3 regions of the Lysinibacillus sp. SGAir0095 genome follow, and region 1 is predicted to be linked to each of the others. Evidence: riboswitches for the same ligand, from Rfam matches in the RefSeq annotation. Region 1 holds a riboswitch; each other region holds the start of a gene.

Region 1 (4,468 bases):
AAGAAATCGATGCAGAAATCGGCGAACAAGTTAAAATCGCAAAATTAGATGTAGACAACAACCAAGCAACTGCTGCCGAATACCAAGTAATGTCAATTCCTACATTACTACTATTCAAAGATGGTGAACTTAAAGCGAAAACAGTTGGTTTCCAACCTAAAGAAGCTTTAATCGAGTTCATTAACGAAAACCAATAAGAGATTGTCCCAAAAGTTACATACTTTTGGGATATTTTTTATTTAGAGTATGGTAAATTGCTTAACTTTCATGGTCTAAAGCGCTGAGCTCTCTAACACATTAAGCGTTCAAGTCTAAATGGAGTTTGTTCTGCGTCTTGTCTCTGTGCTTTATTAAAAGGCTGGCTCACAAAGATTTAAACTTCTAAATCTTCCGTAAATTGTACGCAGCTTACATCGTAGGCTGCGTTTTCTAGATTAAGCAAAAAATAGTTGTATATTGGGATTGTAAATGAGTTGAAAAACTAGTTTTCGATCGCTTAAATCTCTTTAAATCCTATATAATATAGAAAAAAGCTCGTAAGGGTGAGATAGATGAATGATTCAATTCAAAATAAATTAGCCATTTTACCAGAAGAACCTGGCTGTTATTTAATGAAAGATCGTCAGGGAACCATTATTTATGTCGGTAAGGCAAAGGTACTAAAGAATAGAGTTCGCTCTTACTTTACAGGTTCACATGATGGAAAAACACAAAGATTAGTAAGCGAGATAGAAGATTTTGAATATATTGTCACTTCAAGTGACCTAGAAGCGTTAATTTTAGAGTTAAATCTAATCAAGAAGCATGATCCAAAATATAACATCATGCTAAAGGACGATAAAACCTATCCATATATAAAAATTACAAATGAAAAATATCCGCGTATCTTAACGACTAGAAAAGTAAAAAAAGATAAGGCTAAGTATTTTGGGCCATATCCAAATGCTTTTGCAGCAAATGAAACACGTAAACTCCTCGATCGATTATATCCATTAAGGAAATGTCTGCGACTTCCTGATCGAGTTTGCTTGTACTACCATCTCGGCCAATGTTTGGCTCCTTGTGTAAAAGACATAGAACCCAAAGTGTATGATGAGATGATTGAAGAGATTTCGAAGTTTTTAAATGGCGGCTTTGAGGATGTAAAACTGGAGATCGAAAAGAAAATGTTGATGGCTGCCGAGAACCTGGAATTTGAACGAGCAAAAGAGTTCCGAGATCAAATTGCTCATATTGAAACAGTGATGCAAAAACAAAAGATGGTTACAGGAGATTTATCGAACCGAGATGTTTTCGGTTATGCTGTTGAAAAAGGTTGGATGTGTGTTCAAGTCTTTTTTGTACGGCAAGGAAAATTAATTGAACGAGATGTATCCGTTTTCCCAATTTATCGAGATTCTGAAGAAGAGTTTCTTACATTTGTCGGACGGTTCTATGATATTCCAGAACATATTAAACCTAAAGAAATTTTCATTCCATCACAAATTGAAAAAGGGCTTTTGGAAAAGTACCTAGACGTTAAAGTAATCATTCCAAAGCGCGGTTCTAAAAGGGAACTTGTCGACTTGGCTATGAAAAATGCACAAATTGCAATCCGAGAAAAATTCCAGCTAATCGAGCGCCAGGAAGAACGTACGGTTGGGGCATGTGAGGAGCTAGGAGATGCCATGGAAATCGCTCCACCACTAAGAATCGAGGCATTTGACAACAGTCATATGCATGGAACAGATGCTGTATCCGCTATGGTTGTTTTTATAGATGGGAAACCGGCAAAAAAAGAATATCGTAAATATAAACTACGAGAAACGGCAAAGCATGATGATTATGCAGCAATGCAAGAAGTTATTCGTCGGAGATATACAAGAGTTTTAAAGGATGATTTGCCATTACCGGATTTAATCATCATTGATGGTGGGAAAGGACAAATGGAAGTAGCGAGGGAGGTTATTGAGGACGAACTTGGGTTATTCATTCCGATTGCTGGGTTAGCAAAGGATGATAAGCATAATACGTCCCAATTATTATATGGGGATCCTCCGGTTCCAGTCGAAATGAAAAGAACGAGCGATGGCTTTTACTTACTGCAAAGAATTCAGGATGAAGTCCATCGATTTGCGATTACATTTTTACGTCAGCAGCATCAAACACATGCAATCCAGTCCGTATTAGATAAAATTGAAGGGGTTGGACCGAAACGTAAGCAACAGCTTTTAAAGCATTTTGGTTCCATTAAGAAGATTAAGGAATCCTCTGTTGAAGAGTTGATGGCCGCCAATATCCCGAGTGCAACAGCTACAGCTATCTATAATCACTTCCACAAAGATACGTTGTCAACGGAATAATTGTATGATAATGTTAATAAAAATAGTTTAATAAGATAGAGGTGCAAGCTGCAATAGTAGACTTTCTGGAGGATAGACAATGCCGTTGATAGATGTTGAAAGGGTAACTTGCCGAAGTGATAAATCCATTGTCTCGATTTATTTGCTGGTCTTGCATTGAAAAAATGTAAGATTGTCAGAATCAAATGTAGGGTTCTGGAGGGCTATCTCTTTACTTCCGCAGCATCGGTATGTTCTGAGACAGTTTTCACACTTTGTGAAAAGCTGTCTTTTTTATTGAAGTAAATAAGAAAGCCAAACTTCAAGAAGAGTTTTCTGAATTGAAAAAATGTTTAGTTTAACGTAAGCATTTAAAAAGGAGAGTTGTCTATGCCAAACATTGTAGTGAAGATAGACAGTACAGTAGCAACACCAGAAAAAATTGAGAAAATTGCAGATAGATTAATAGAACAAAAAAACTTAGGGAATAATATCGTTGCAGTTGTCCCGCCTTTGGAAAATTTAGAAGATAGGTTACTGCAATTTTCACAGATCTTATCTGACAATTCTTCCGAAAGAGAACAACATGCATTAAACAGTTTAAATACTCAAGTGGCAAGTAATTTACTAGCCATCTCCCTTATAAAAAAAGGTGTAAAAGCGATTTCTTTAAATGGTTGGCAAGCAGGAATAGAAGTAGCTAAGTCAAATCAAAATGTTTTGATAGCAGGTATCAGTCATGAGCATATAATCGAGCATTTAAGCAATGACGAAATCGTAATTGTTGCAGGCTCACAAGGAGTAGATAAAAACCGAAATATATTAGAAATGGGCGAGGGAGGACCAGAAACTACAGCTGTTGCTATTGGTGCTGCAATTAATGCTGAGCATGTTGAAATCTTAACGGTCCAAGACGGAATTTATACTGCTGATCCTCGTGTTGTAAAACAGGCGAGAAAGTTAAAACAAATAACCTATGATGAGATGTTGGAGCTTGCGAATCTTGGAGCATCCTATATTCACCCACGAGCGGTGGAGTTAGCAAAAATTGTTGAAATACCAATAGTTGTACGTTCAAGTACTGAAAATATAGAAGGTACAATGATAAAGGGAGAGGTTGACATGGAGAGAAATTTAATTGTTCGTGGTGTAGCATATGAAGCAGACATAATTCGATTAACTGTTGGTTACGATTCGTATGAACAATCATCCCTTGCTGATATTTTTACTACTCTTGCTGAACACAAAATTGATGTAGATATTATTGTGCAGGCAGTAATTGATGGTGTGAAGCCAACCGTTTCTTTTTCCATTGCAAAAGAAGATTTTGCAGAAGCAATCAAGGTATTAGAAAAGAATAAAACAGTTCTCGGTTTTAGTTTTGCAGATTTTGAAGTTGGGTTAGCAAAAGTATCAATCGTTGGTGCAGGCATGGTTTCCAATCCGGGTGTAGCTGCACGTATGTTTGACCGGTTAAGGAACGAAAAAATTCTCGTTAAAATGGTGAGTACTTCTGAAATAAAAGTGTCAGTAGTCGTTCCACAAGATGAAATGGTGCGAGCTGCAAATGTCCTGCATGATGAATTCAATCTTATGGAAGTAATAGCTTAAAAAAAGATAAGCCAATTCTTGTAAAGAAATCACTCTTACAGGAGTTGGCTAATTTATCTATTTCGTTTTATACGATTTTTTCTTTCTTATCCCATTTAACTATAAAGGTAATTTGCTGTTGTTTTTCATGTTTTTCATCATAGCATTCGGTTAAGTAGCCATTAATGGATTGTATTTGCTCTGCGATAAATCCTGCTTCAATACGAAAAGAGCGTTCTGTTATTTTTAATAAGTCGACATCATTTGTAAGTTGAAAATTATAGCCATCCTTTTCTTCCTCTGTTAAAGTTAAATTGCCCCAGCCTGCATCCTGGAAAAAGGAGATAATCAGTTGAATATCGGTACATGGAAACTTTCTTGCTAGGTCCTTACCAGCCCAGTAAAGCACATCTTTTTCATGTTTTCCAAGAATCGTTGGGAGTAAGTAGTCGCGCAAAATATCATAACCAAATACTGGAATCGTTTTGTTCTCCATTGATGTCATTTTAAAAATACCTCTTTCTTATTTTTCTCTTTTTAGCCTAAATTAACAAAAA
Region 2 (4,468 bases), 770 kb from region 1:
CCGTTGTTTTATATTCCTTTAAGAAGCGTTTTAAGATTAAATCCAAGTGAGTGTCAGCTAAAACATTTTTAAGCTTTAAAGTTTGGTCAGTATAGCCACTTAAAAAGCCCAATGAAATTGCTTTTGCCAACTCGTCAAGATTCTCTTTCTTGGCCGAATTGATATCTTTATATTTTTTTAGGATATCTTCTGAATAAGTTTTGTTATCTTCAATAACGTTCGCAAGGCCAACAACCGCCTCTTCACGTGTGATGTTGGCATTTGGCGCAAATCTTTTTGCTGTTTTACCATCGATGAGTTTTAGTTCAATTGCTTTTTCAACATAAGGTTTTAGTGATGCAGGGACATCATTAAATTTAACTGTCTTTCCTGAGCCTAACTCAACACCCATTGAATCAAGTACAGCTTTTACGTACTCTCCTCTTGTTACTTGATCAACTTTTGCAGCGTCTGCTTCATTAACATTTGCAAATCCAGTGACTGCAAGTGACAAAGCTAAAGCAGAGGCGGAAACTTTCTTCCACATTAAAAACTCATCTCCTATTAATAATATTCTAAATCAATAGAATTTTATCAAAAAACAAAATATAAATATAGCAATTTTTCTATTTTTTTGAAAAAAGATAACATTTTAGTAATATATGATATAATCTCCACAATGATTATGTACAATTTTAAAGGCTGACACAAAAAATGATTTTTTGTATCAGCCCTTAGTCACTAGTAGTTATTTAAAATTATTGACCTGAGCGTCCTTTTAATTGTGCTTCGGCCATTTGAACAAGGCGTTTCGTAATTTCGCCACCAACAGAACCATTGGCGCGTGCTGCATCTTCCGGTCCAAGGTTTACTCCAAACTCTTGTGCAATTTCATATTTCATTTGGTCCATTGCAGCTTGAGCACCTGGGAAGAGCAATTTATTTGAACTTCTTTCAGAAGCCATTTCTCTCACCTCCTTGTGAGTTTAGAATGGTCAAAGAGGTGGTTTTCATACGTTGTTATACATTCCTGTACAGTATCATTTTCCCTTATATTAAAATTTCTAAGCAAGTTAACATTTTTTACACTACAAAAACAATATTGTGTTAAGAAAGAAAAAGTTTTGTACATATCGTATACATATTTTGTTAATAATATTGTTTATTATTGATATTATCTATTGAATTTTTGGAATCGGGTAGTAGTATAGGCTAAAAATTCTAAAAAATTACACAAAAGTTGTTGCATTTAAATTTAGAAAAAGGTATTATTTTAGTTAATTAAATAATCACTTATTTCAAGAACTTTTGAAGTAAGGATAGAGGAGCAAAAACCATTAGTACACAGTAAGAGGATTATGAGATCCAAAGACGATTGTGGAAAGGGGAATTTGCCGAAGCTTTTGAGAAACTCATAATCTCATGAGCTGGTTCTGTTGTTGAACAAATGCAGAACTGTCATATAGGTTTCTATATGGAGGGCTATCTTACGCAAGGAAATGAATTTTATTTCTACGTAGCAACGATCCCTCGTTGTTGCTTTTTTGCGTTTACTTAACATAACGCCCTTCTCCCTCTATTTTCTTAGAGGCTATAGGTTATCGAGACGAAAACCTTAGCTGGTCCGAAAGGAGAAAAGAAGCTTTATCCTTCTTTTCTGCTAAAAAAATAAAAGGATGTGGAGAAGTAATGAATTTCGGAAAAATTTTAACTGCTATGGTGACACCATTTGATGCGTTTGGTGAAATCGATTGGAATGCTACTCATAACTTAATTAATTATTTAATCGCCAATGGAACTGATGGACTTGTGGTTTCCGGTACTACTGGAGAATCCCCAACTTTAAGTGAACAAGAAAAACTTGATTTATTTAGATTTACTGTAAAAGTTGTAGACGGTCGCGTTCCAGTAATCGCAGGTACAGGCACTTACAACACAAGAGATTCGATTATATTAACAAAACAAGCAGAAAATGCGGGTGTTGATGGGATCATGCTTGTAACGCCATATTATAACAAGCCTTCACAAGAAGGAATGTACCAGCATTTTAAAGCTATTGCAGAAAGCACTAATTTACCTATTATTCTTTATAATATCCCTGGTCGAAGTGTTGTAAATTTATCTGTTGAAACGGTAATTCGCCTCTCAGCTATTCACAATATCGTTGCGATTAAAGAAGCAAGTGGAAATCTCGATGCTATGGCTGAAATTATAGAAAAAACACCAGAACGCTTTTCATTATATAGTGGTGATGACGGCTTGACATTACCTACCTTATCAATCGGCGGAACTGGCGTTATTTCTGTTGCAGCACATATCATTGGTAAGGAAATGCAGGAGATGATTCGTAAATTCCAAAGCGGCAACTTAGCTGGTGCTGCAAAAGATCATCGTAAGCTGTTACCTATCATGAAAGCATTATTTGCAACACCAAATCCAACATCTGTAAAAGCGGCTTTAAATTCTAATGGAATTCCTGTTGGCGGTGTACGTCTACCAATGGTTCCATTAACTGCTGAAGAATTAGCTTCATTACAGGCAGTTTTGAATACTTTAGAAGAAGCAAGAATCTAATCAATTCATTTTGAACAGGATCATTCATGGTCCTGTTTTTCTTTTTGGTTATAATTACTTTGGATCTAGGGGTACCTTTCATTAAATTTGAGTATATAAAAAATCAGGTGGAATAATGATGTAATTATTCCACCTGTCTCTATAATTAGGATTACTAGTCCTTTAATTTAGATACATTTTTACTTATCTTTCCTCTAAATCGTTCTTAAATAATTCCCCTAGCTTTTTTATTCCTTCCTCAATTTTTTCAGGGGTGCTCGAGGAGAAATTTAAGCGTAAATGTTTGATACCATCCTCTGAATTTTTACAAAAATGGATTCCTGGAACAAAAGCAACTTTGTAATCTGTTGTTGCTCTTTCAAATAAAGCAAGTACATCTGGTTCTCCTGGGAGTTCGACCCAAATAAAAAGCCCCCCTTCCGGCTTCGTAAACTTTGTACCTTCAGGGAAATACTCTTCAATGCTAGTAATCATTGTATGTAATTTTCCAGCATAAAGCTCATTAATTTTTTTCAAATGGTCCGGCAATAATCCTTGTTCTAGAAATTCTGCACAAATGGCTTGTGTTAAATTAGCAGTATGAGTATCCGAACCTTGTTTTGCTACAGTTAACTTTTGAATAATTTCCTCTTCAGCTAATACTGTACCGACACGTAACCCAGGAGATATGATTTTGGCAAAACTATTTAATAATACAACATGCCCCGTTTTATCAAATGTTTTGATTGATGGTAAGGTATCTCCAGAATATCTTAAATCACAATAAGGATCATCTTCTAAAACGATCACATTGTACTCCGACGCCAACTCTGCAACTTTTTGACGACGATTCAATGGTAAAGTACGTCCAGTAGGGTTTTGGAACGTAGGAATTGTATAAATCATTTTGGGGTTATACTCTTTTATCTTCGCTTCTAAGTCTTCCATGATTAACCCATGCTCATCCATCGCCACAGGAACAGATTTTACAAAGTACTTATTGAACGTGGAGAACACCCCTAAAAATGTAGGGGATTCTACTAATACTACGTCTCCTGGTTCTAGAAAAGCATCTGCCAATAAGTGTATTCCTTGAGAAGCCCCAGTTGTCACAATCACGTTTTCAGTTGATCCTTTTATCCCTTTTGGATGTGCTATATGCTTTAAGTAAGCTTCTTTTAAAGGTTTCCATCCTTCTGTGATTCCATATTGAAGAATTTGGTGCCCTTTATCAGATAGCACTTTATCTGTAATTCTTTTAATTTCATCGATTGGGAAGGACTCATTTGCAGGACTCCCTCCACCAAATGAAATCATTTCAGGATCAGCCATCGCTTTAAAAATTTCACGCACAGCACTGGATGATACTTCCTCCATACGATTTGCGTATTTGTACATGTTATCTCTCCTTCTAAAATTATTTGATACTATTGCACTTGAAAAACAGTGCCCGAATCCTCTTCGCTTAATACTGCAATAATTCAAATACATCACGTCTATTCTTTTGCTAATTAGTACAGACTAGTGGCGGAGGTGATTCCTATGGCAAAGCGGAACAAACCATTGAAAAAAGGAAAAAAAGATAAGAAAGTAAATAATCGTGAAGAAATCGCAGTAGAGCAAGATGTAAATGCAGCTGTTGCTCAAAAGAATGCTCAACAAAAAACAAAGAAAAAATAATTTAATCTATATAGAAAATAACATTATCTTAAGGTCTCTTTTGTGGAAGAGTCCTTTCTTTTTGTTGAATAATTCTCTCCTCTTCTTTTCTTCACATAAATTTGTTTAACCTCTTCGAATTTTCAAGACACCATTTACAACATAGTTTGGTCTCTGATCATTCATAACAGCTTCAACATTCGACCATATATTTTCATGTGCTCTAAAAAAAGTACTAGATGTAATTCCACCTATATGAGGTGAAAATAATACTTTG
Region 3 (4,468 bases), 810 kb from region 1:
TCTTCAGGAATTTATCTTTTTCATTTATTGCTTTAATGTTCTTTTTAGGAATTCTTTTGTTCTTTCTTGTTTTGGGTTTACCAGAACTTGCTCAGGTGAGCCTTCCTCTACGATAACCCCTTTATCCATAAATACCACACGGTCTGATACTTCACGCGCGAATTCCATTTCATGTGTTACAATCAACATAGTATGTCCTTCATCTGCTAATTGACGCATTACTTTTAGTACTTCCCCAACCATTTCTGGATCAAGTGCTGACGTTGGTTCGTCAAATAACATTACCTCTGGATCCATTGCAAGTGCGCGTGCAATAGCAACCCGTTGCTTTTGGCCACCTGAGAGCTGACGAGGCTTCGCATTCACATATTGATCCATGCCCACAATTTTTAAATACTTAAGTGCATTTTCTTTTGCTTCTTCCTTCGAACGCTTTAGAACCTTTTGTTGACCTACGATACAATTTTTTAATACGTTGTGGTTATTAAATAAATTGAATTGTTGGAAAACCATTCCTAAATGGGTACGATATTTTCTTATATCGTGTTTATCATTTAAAATGTTGTCACCTTTATAAATTATTTCACCGCCACTTGGTGTTTCAAGTAGATTGATACAACGTAATAACGTTGATTTTCCTGAACCCGAAGAACCAATCAAGCATACAACCTCACCTTTGTTTACAGTGAAGTTTACATCTCTTAAAACTTCATGGCTGCCAAATGATTTATTTAGATGTTTTATATCAATTACTTTTTCCATCATTCTATCTCCTTACGCCATTAAAGAATCTGTTCTTCTCTTTTTAGTTGCACTTGATACGCATCTTGACCATCCATTCTTTTTTCGACAACACGCAAAATACGTGAAGCGATAAAAGTCATAATCAGGTATATAAGACAAGTAATTACATAGGATTCTGCAAATCGGAAATTTGCTCCCGCAATTGATTTCGTTGTAAAGAATAATTCTGTTACACTAATTACACTTAACACAGCGGAGTCTTTAATATTCATAATTAATTGATTTCCTGTTGCAGGTAAAATATTACGGAACACTTGCGGTAAAATAACATGAATCATTGTTTGGAAGTGTCCCATTCCGATAGCTGATGCTGCTTCGTATTGTCCTTTATCGATCGAAACGATGCCACCTCGAACATATTCAGCCATATAAGCTCCAGTATTCAAACCCACAACAACAATCGCTGCCACAAATCGATCCATCTCGAAGCCATAGGCAGCAAAACCATAGAAAACGACCATCGCTTGTACAATCATTGGTGTACCACGGAAGATTTCAACATAAACCGTTAATATGAAATTAAAAATCTTTAAAATTAAAGATTTAATAGATTTCTTGCGTTGAGGAATCGTGTGCATTACACCAATAAATAATCCGATAAGAGCACCAATAATTGTACTAATAATTGCAATTAGTAACGTCATATATGCGCCATTTAAATAACTTGGCCAATTCTCTTTTAATATTGAGAGTATAATATCTAAACTCATAAATATCCTCCTAAATAATTTGGAAACGAACTCCTGCTAATCTTTTAACCTTTTCATAGATATGTAAGTATAAGAAAGTGAGAAACTGGCCACTGAAATTGTGACCAGTAATTCACCCTTATTAATGAGCTGCAGGTTGGTTTGCAATTGCTTGATCCATAATTTGTTGACGTTCTTCTTCAGAAATTGCAGTTAATGTTTCGTTAATTACATCAATATTTTCATCGCCTTTTACAAGACCGATTGCAACTGATGTATCAGCTTCTTCTGTTTTAAACCCTTCTTCTAATTCCACGTATGTGAAATTTTCATTTGCAGTAGATGCTGAAATCGCTTCTGGTCTTTCTGCTACATATCCATCAATGACACCAGATTCTAGAGCAACACGCATATGAGAGAAGCTTTCCATTGCCACTTCTTTCTTAACATCTGGAATTTGATCAATTACTGCATAATTTGTTGTATTTAATTGTGAAGTAATTTTTGCACCTGCGAAATCAGCTAGTGTATTAGCTTCCGCATATTCTCCACCAGTTTTCGTCACGATAACAAATTGACTTGTATAATAATTCTCAGAGAAATCAATAACCTCTTTACGCTCATCAGTTGGACTCATACCGGCAATAATTGCATCAATCACACCTGATTGTAATGCTGGAAGTAAGCCTTCCCATTCAGTTTTTACGATTACCAATTCTTTACCAAGAGCTTCTGCTACACGTTTAGCGATTTCTACATCATATCCGCCAGCATACTCTTGTGAACCTTCAATTTTCACCGCACCATTTGAATCATCGTTTTGAGTCCAGTTAAACGGAGCATATCCTGCTTCTAAACCTACCTTAAAAACATCGCTGTCTTTCGAATTTGAAGTTGATGATGTTGTTGAAGACCCTTCTTCAGCAGTTCCACAAGCTGCCAGTACCATTAAAGCCAGCACAGCAGTCATTAAGATTTTTAGTGTTTTCGACATTTCTCTCTCTCCTTCTTTAATTTTTTGAGCCAATTTATGCAAAAAGCGACCTAAGATGAACTTAGGTCGCTAAAATTTAGCCCAAATCCTCTAACGTTCCCTACCTGAGATAGCTCACCTCAGATGGTTGGGATTTCCACCTGAGACAGTCCTGCAATTATTCACTGCAGACCCAGCATGATGTAGAGAGCCTACATTCACACTTCGGCGACATTTCCTCATTTTTCATATCCTGGTTTTGCTCTAAACTCCATGAAAAACTATTAAATATCGCGCCTCTACCTCACTTGTAACGTGAGGTTTTAATATTAATTTACTAATTGAATATTACTATACTAAAAATCTCATGTCAATATTCATTTTTCTGAAAAGTAGACACTTATCTATTCTTTTATCTAGAATTTTATTACAAATTTAAAAATACCTAGCGAAAATTAATCCGCTAGGTAGATTTTAAACAAAATTATGAATTTAATAGTAAATCTTCAGGATTTTCGATTAATTCTTTAACCGTTTTTAAGAATCCAACTGAATCTTTTCCATCGATAATACGGTGGTCATACGATAAAGCAACGTACATCATTGGACGAATTTCAACTTCACCATTAATTGCAACAGGACGTTGAACGATTGAATGCATTCCTAAAATACCAGCTTGCGTACCATTCATAATAGGAGTAGACATTAATGATCCGAATACACCACCGTTAGTGATAGTGAATGAACCACCAGCCATGTCATTTAATCCTAATTTTTTGTCGCGAGCTTTTTTCGCTAATTCCGCAATATCTTTTTCGATTTCAGCAAAATTCTTAGCATTTGCGTCACGAACAACTGGTACTACTAAGCCTTCTTCCGTAGATACCGCAACACCGATATCGAAGAAATTGTTTAAGTGAATTTCATCTCCACTGATTTGTGCATTCACGTATGGATATTTTTTTAGTGCTGCGACAACAGCTTTTGTAAAGAAGGACATGAAGCCTAATTTAATGTCGTTTGCTTTCACAAACTCTTCTTGTTTGCGTTTACGTAATGCCATGATGTTTGTCATGTCAATTTCGTTGAAAGTAGTTAACATTGCAGTAGATTGTTTAACTTCAAGTAAACGTTTTGCAATTGTTTGACGACGACGTGACATTTTTTCAATCGTAACACGGTCAGTTTCTGCTGCTGGAGCAAATACAACTGGACCATTTGATGTTGTAATTGAAGCTACTGGTGCTTGTGTTTGTGCAACTGGAGCTGTTCCGTGAGCCGCTACATCTTGTACACGTACGCGTCCTTGTGGATCAACTGGTGAAATTGCGCTTAAATCAATACCTTTTTCGCGAGCTAACTTACGAGCTGCTGGTGATGCAACTACGCGCTCATTAGAAGTTTCTTCAACAACTGGAGTTGCAGGTGCTGGTGCTGGTGCAGCTGCCGGTGCGCTTTCAGCTTTAGGTGCTTCTTGTGGTGCAGCTGCTGCTGCTGGCGCTGGCGCTGCTCCTTCTCCAGCTTCAACTACAGCGATTACTTGACCTACAAGAACTGTATCGCCTTCTTCAGCTAAAACTTGAGTTAGAACTCCAGCTTCCTCTGAAATAATCTCAGCATTTACTTTATCTGTTTCTAATTCAACGATGAATTCGCCTTTTTCAATGCGATCTCCAACTTTTTTCACCCATTGTGCAATAGTACCTTCTGTAATTGATTCTGCTAGTTCAGGGACTTTAATTTCAGCCACTTTAAATATCCTCCTTTAAATAGCATGTGTACCTAAAAAGGTACAACATGGTATCGCTACTACTATCTTAGTGTAGCTACTTTAGTCAGTAAATTAAAATTGTAAATTATTTCGCAAGAGCCTCATCAATAACTTTTGCTTGTGCAATTTTATGTGAATCCATATCTCCTTCAGAAGTTGAAGACATTTCTGGACGTCCAACATATTTTACCTTTTTACCGTCTGCCAGGTCTAGTAAATATTCTAATGCAT

What was found. Region 1 has a riboswitch for lysine ahead of C1N55_RS13730 (aspartate kinase). Riboswitches for the same ligand answer to the same signal wherever they lie in the genome.
Region 2: it holds a riboswitch for lysine, as region 1 does, so the genes downstream of both, dapA (4-hydroxy-tetrahydrodipicolinate synthase) here and C1N55_RS13730 (aspartate kinase) in region 1, are expected to answer to the same signal.
Region 3: it holds a riboswitch for lysine, as region 1 does, so the genes downstream of both, C1N55_RS09580 (transporter substrate-binding domain-containing protein) here and C1N55_RS13730 (aspartate kinase) in region 1, are expected to answer to the same signal.

Annotation. Positions count from the first base shown of each region.
Region 1 is NZ_CP028083.1:2,768,008-2,772,475, reverse strand. It holds gene trxA (thioredoxin) at 1-197, shown strand, start outside; gene uvrC (excinuclease ABC subunit UvrC) at 552-2,342, shown strand; lysine riboswitch at 2,371-2,556, shown strand; gene C1N55_RS13730 (aspartate kinase) at 2,712-3,932, shown strand; gene C1N55_RS13725 (YslB family protein) at 4,000-4,416, opposite strand.
Region 2 is NZ_CP028083.1:3,539,381-3,543,848, forward strand. It holds gene C1N55_RS17495 (bifunctional 2',3'-cyclic-nucleotide 2'-phosphodiesterase/3'-nucleotidase) at 1-526, opposite strand, end outside; gene C1N55_RS17500 (alpha/beta-type small acid-soluble spore protein) at 738-944, opposite strand; lysine riboswitch at 1,292-1,472, shown strand; gene dapA (4-hydroxy-tetrahydrodipicolinate synthase) at 1,669-2,553, shown strand; gene C1N55_RS17510 (aminotransferase-like domain-containing protein) at 2,737-3,930, opposite strand; gene C1N55_RS20630 (hypothetical protein) at 4,075-4,212, shown strand; gene C1N55_RS17515 (2-hydroxyacid dehydrogenase) at 4,318-4,468, opposite strand, start outside.
Region 3 is NZ_CP028083.1:1,954,170-1,958,637, reverse strand. It holds gene C1N55_RS09590 (amino acid ABC transporter ATP-binding protein) at 25-762, opposite strand; gene C1N55_RS09585 (amino acid ABC transporter permease) at 783-1,514, opposite strand; gene C1N55_RS09580 (transporter substrate-binding domain-containing protein) at 1,636-2,487, opposite strand; lysine riboswitch at 2,590-2,776, opposite strand; gene odhB (2-oxoglutarate dehydrogenase complex dihydrolipoyllysine-residue succinyltransferase) at 2,951-4,216, opposite strand; gene C1N55_RS09570 (2-oxoglutarate dehydrogenase E1 component) at 4,323-4,468, opposite strand, start outside.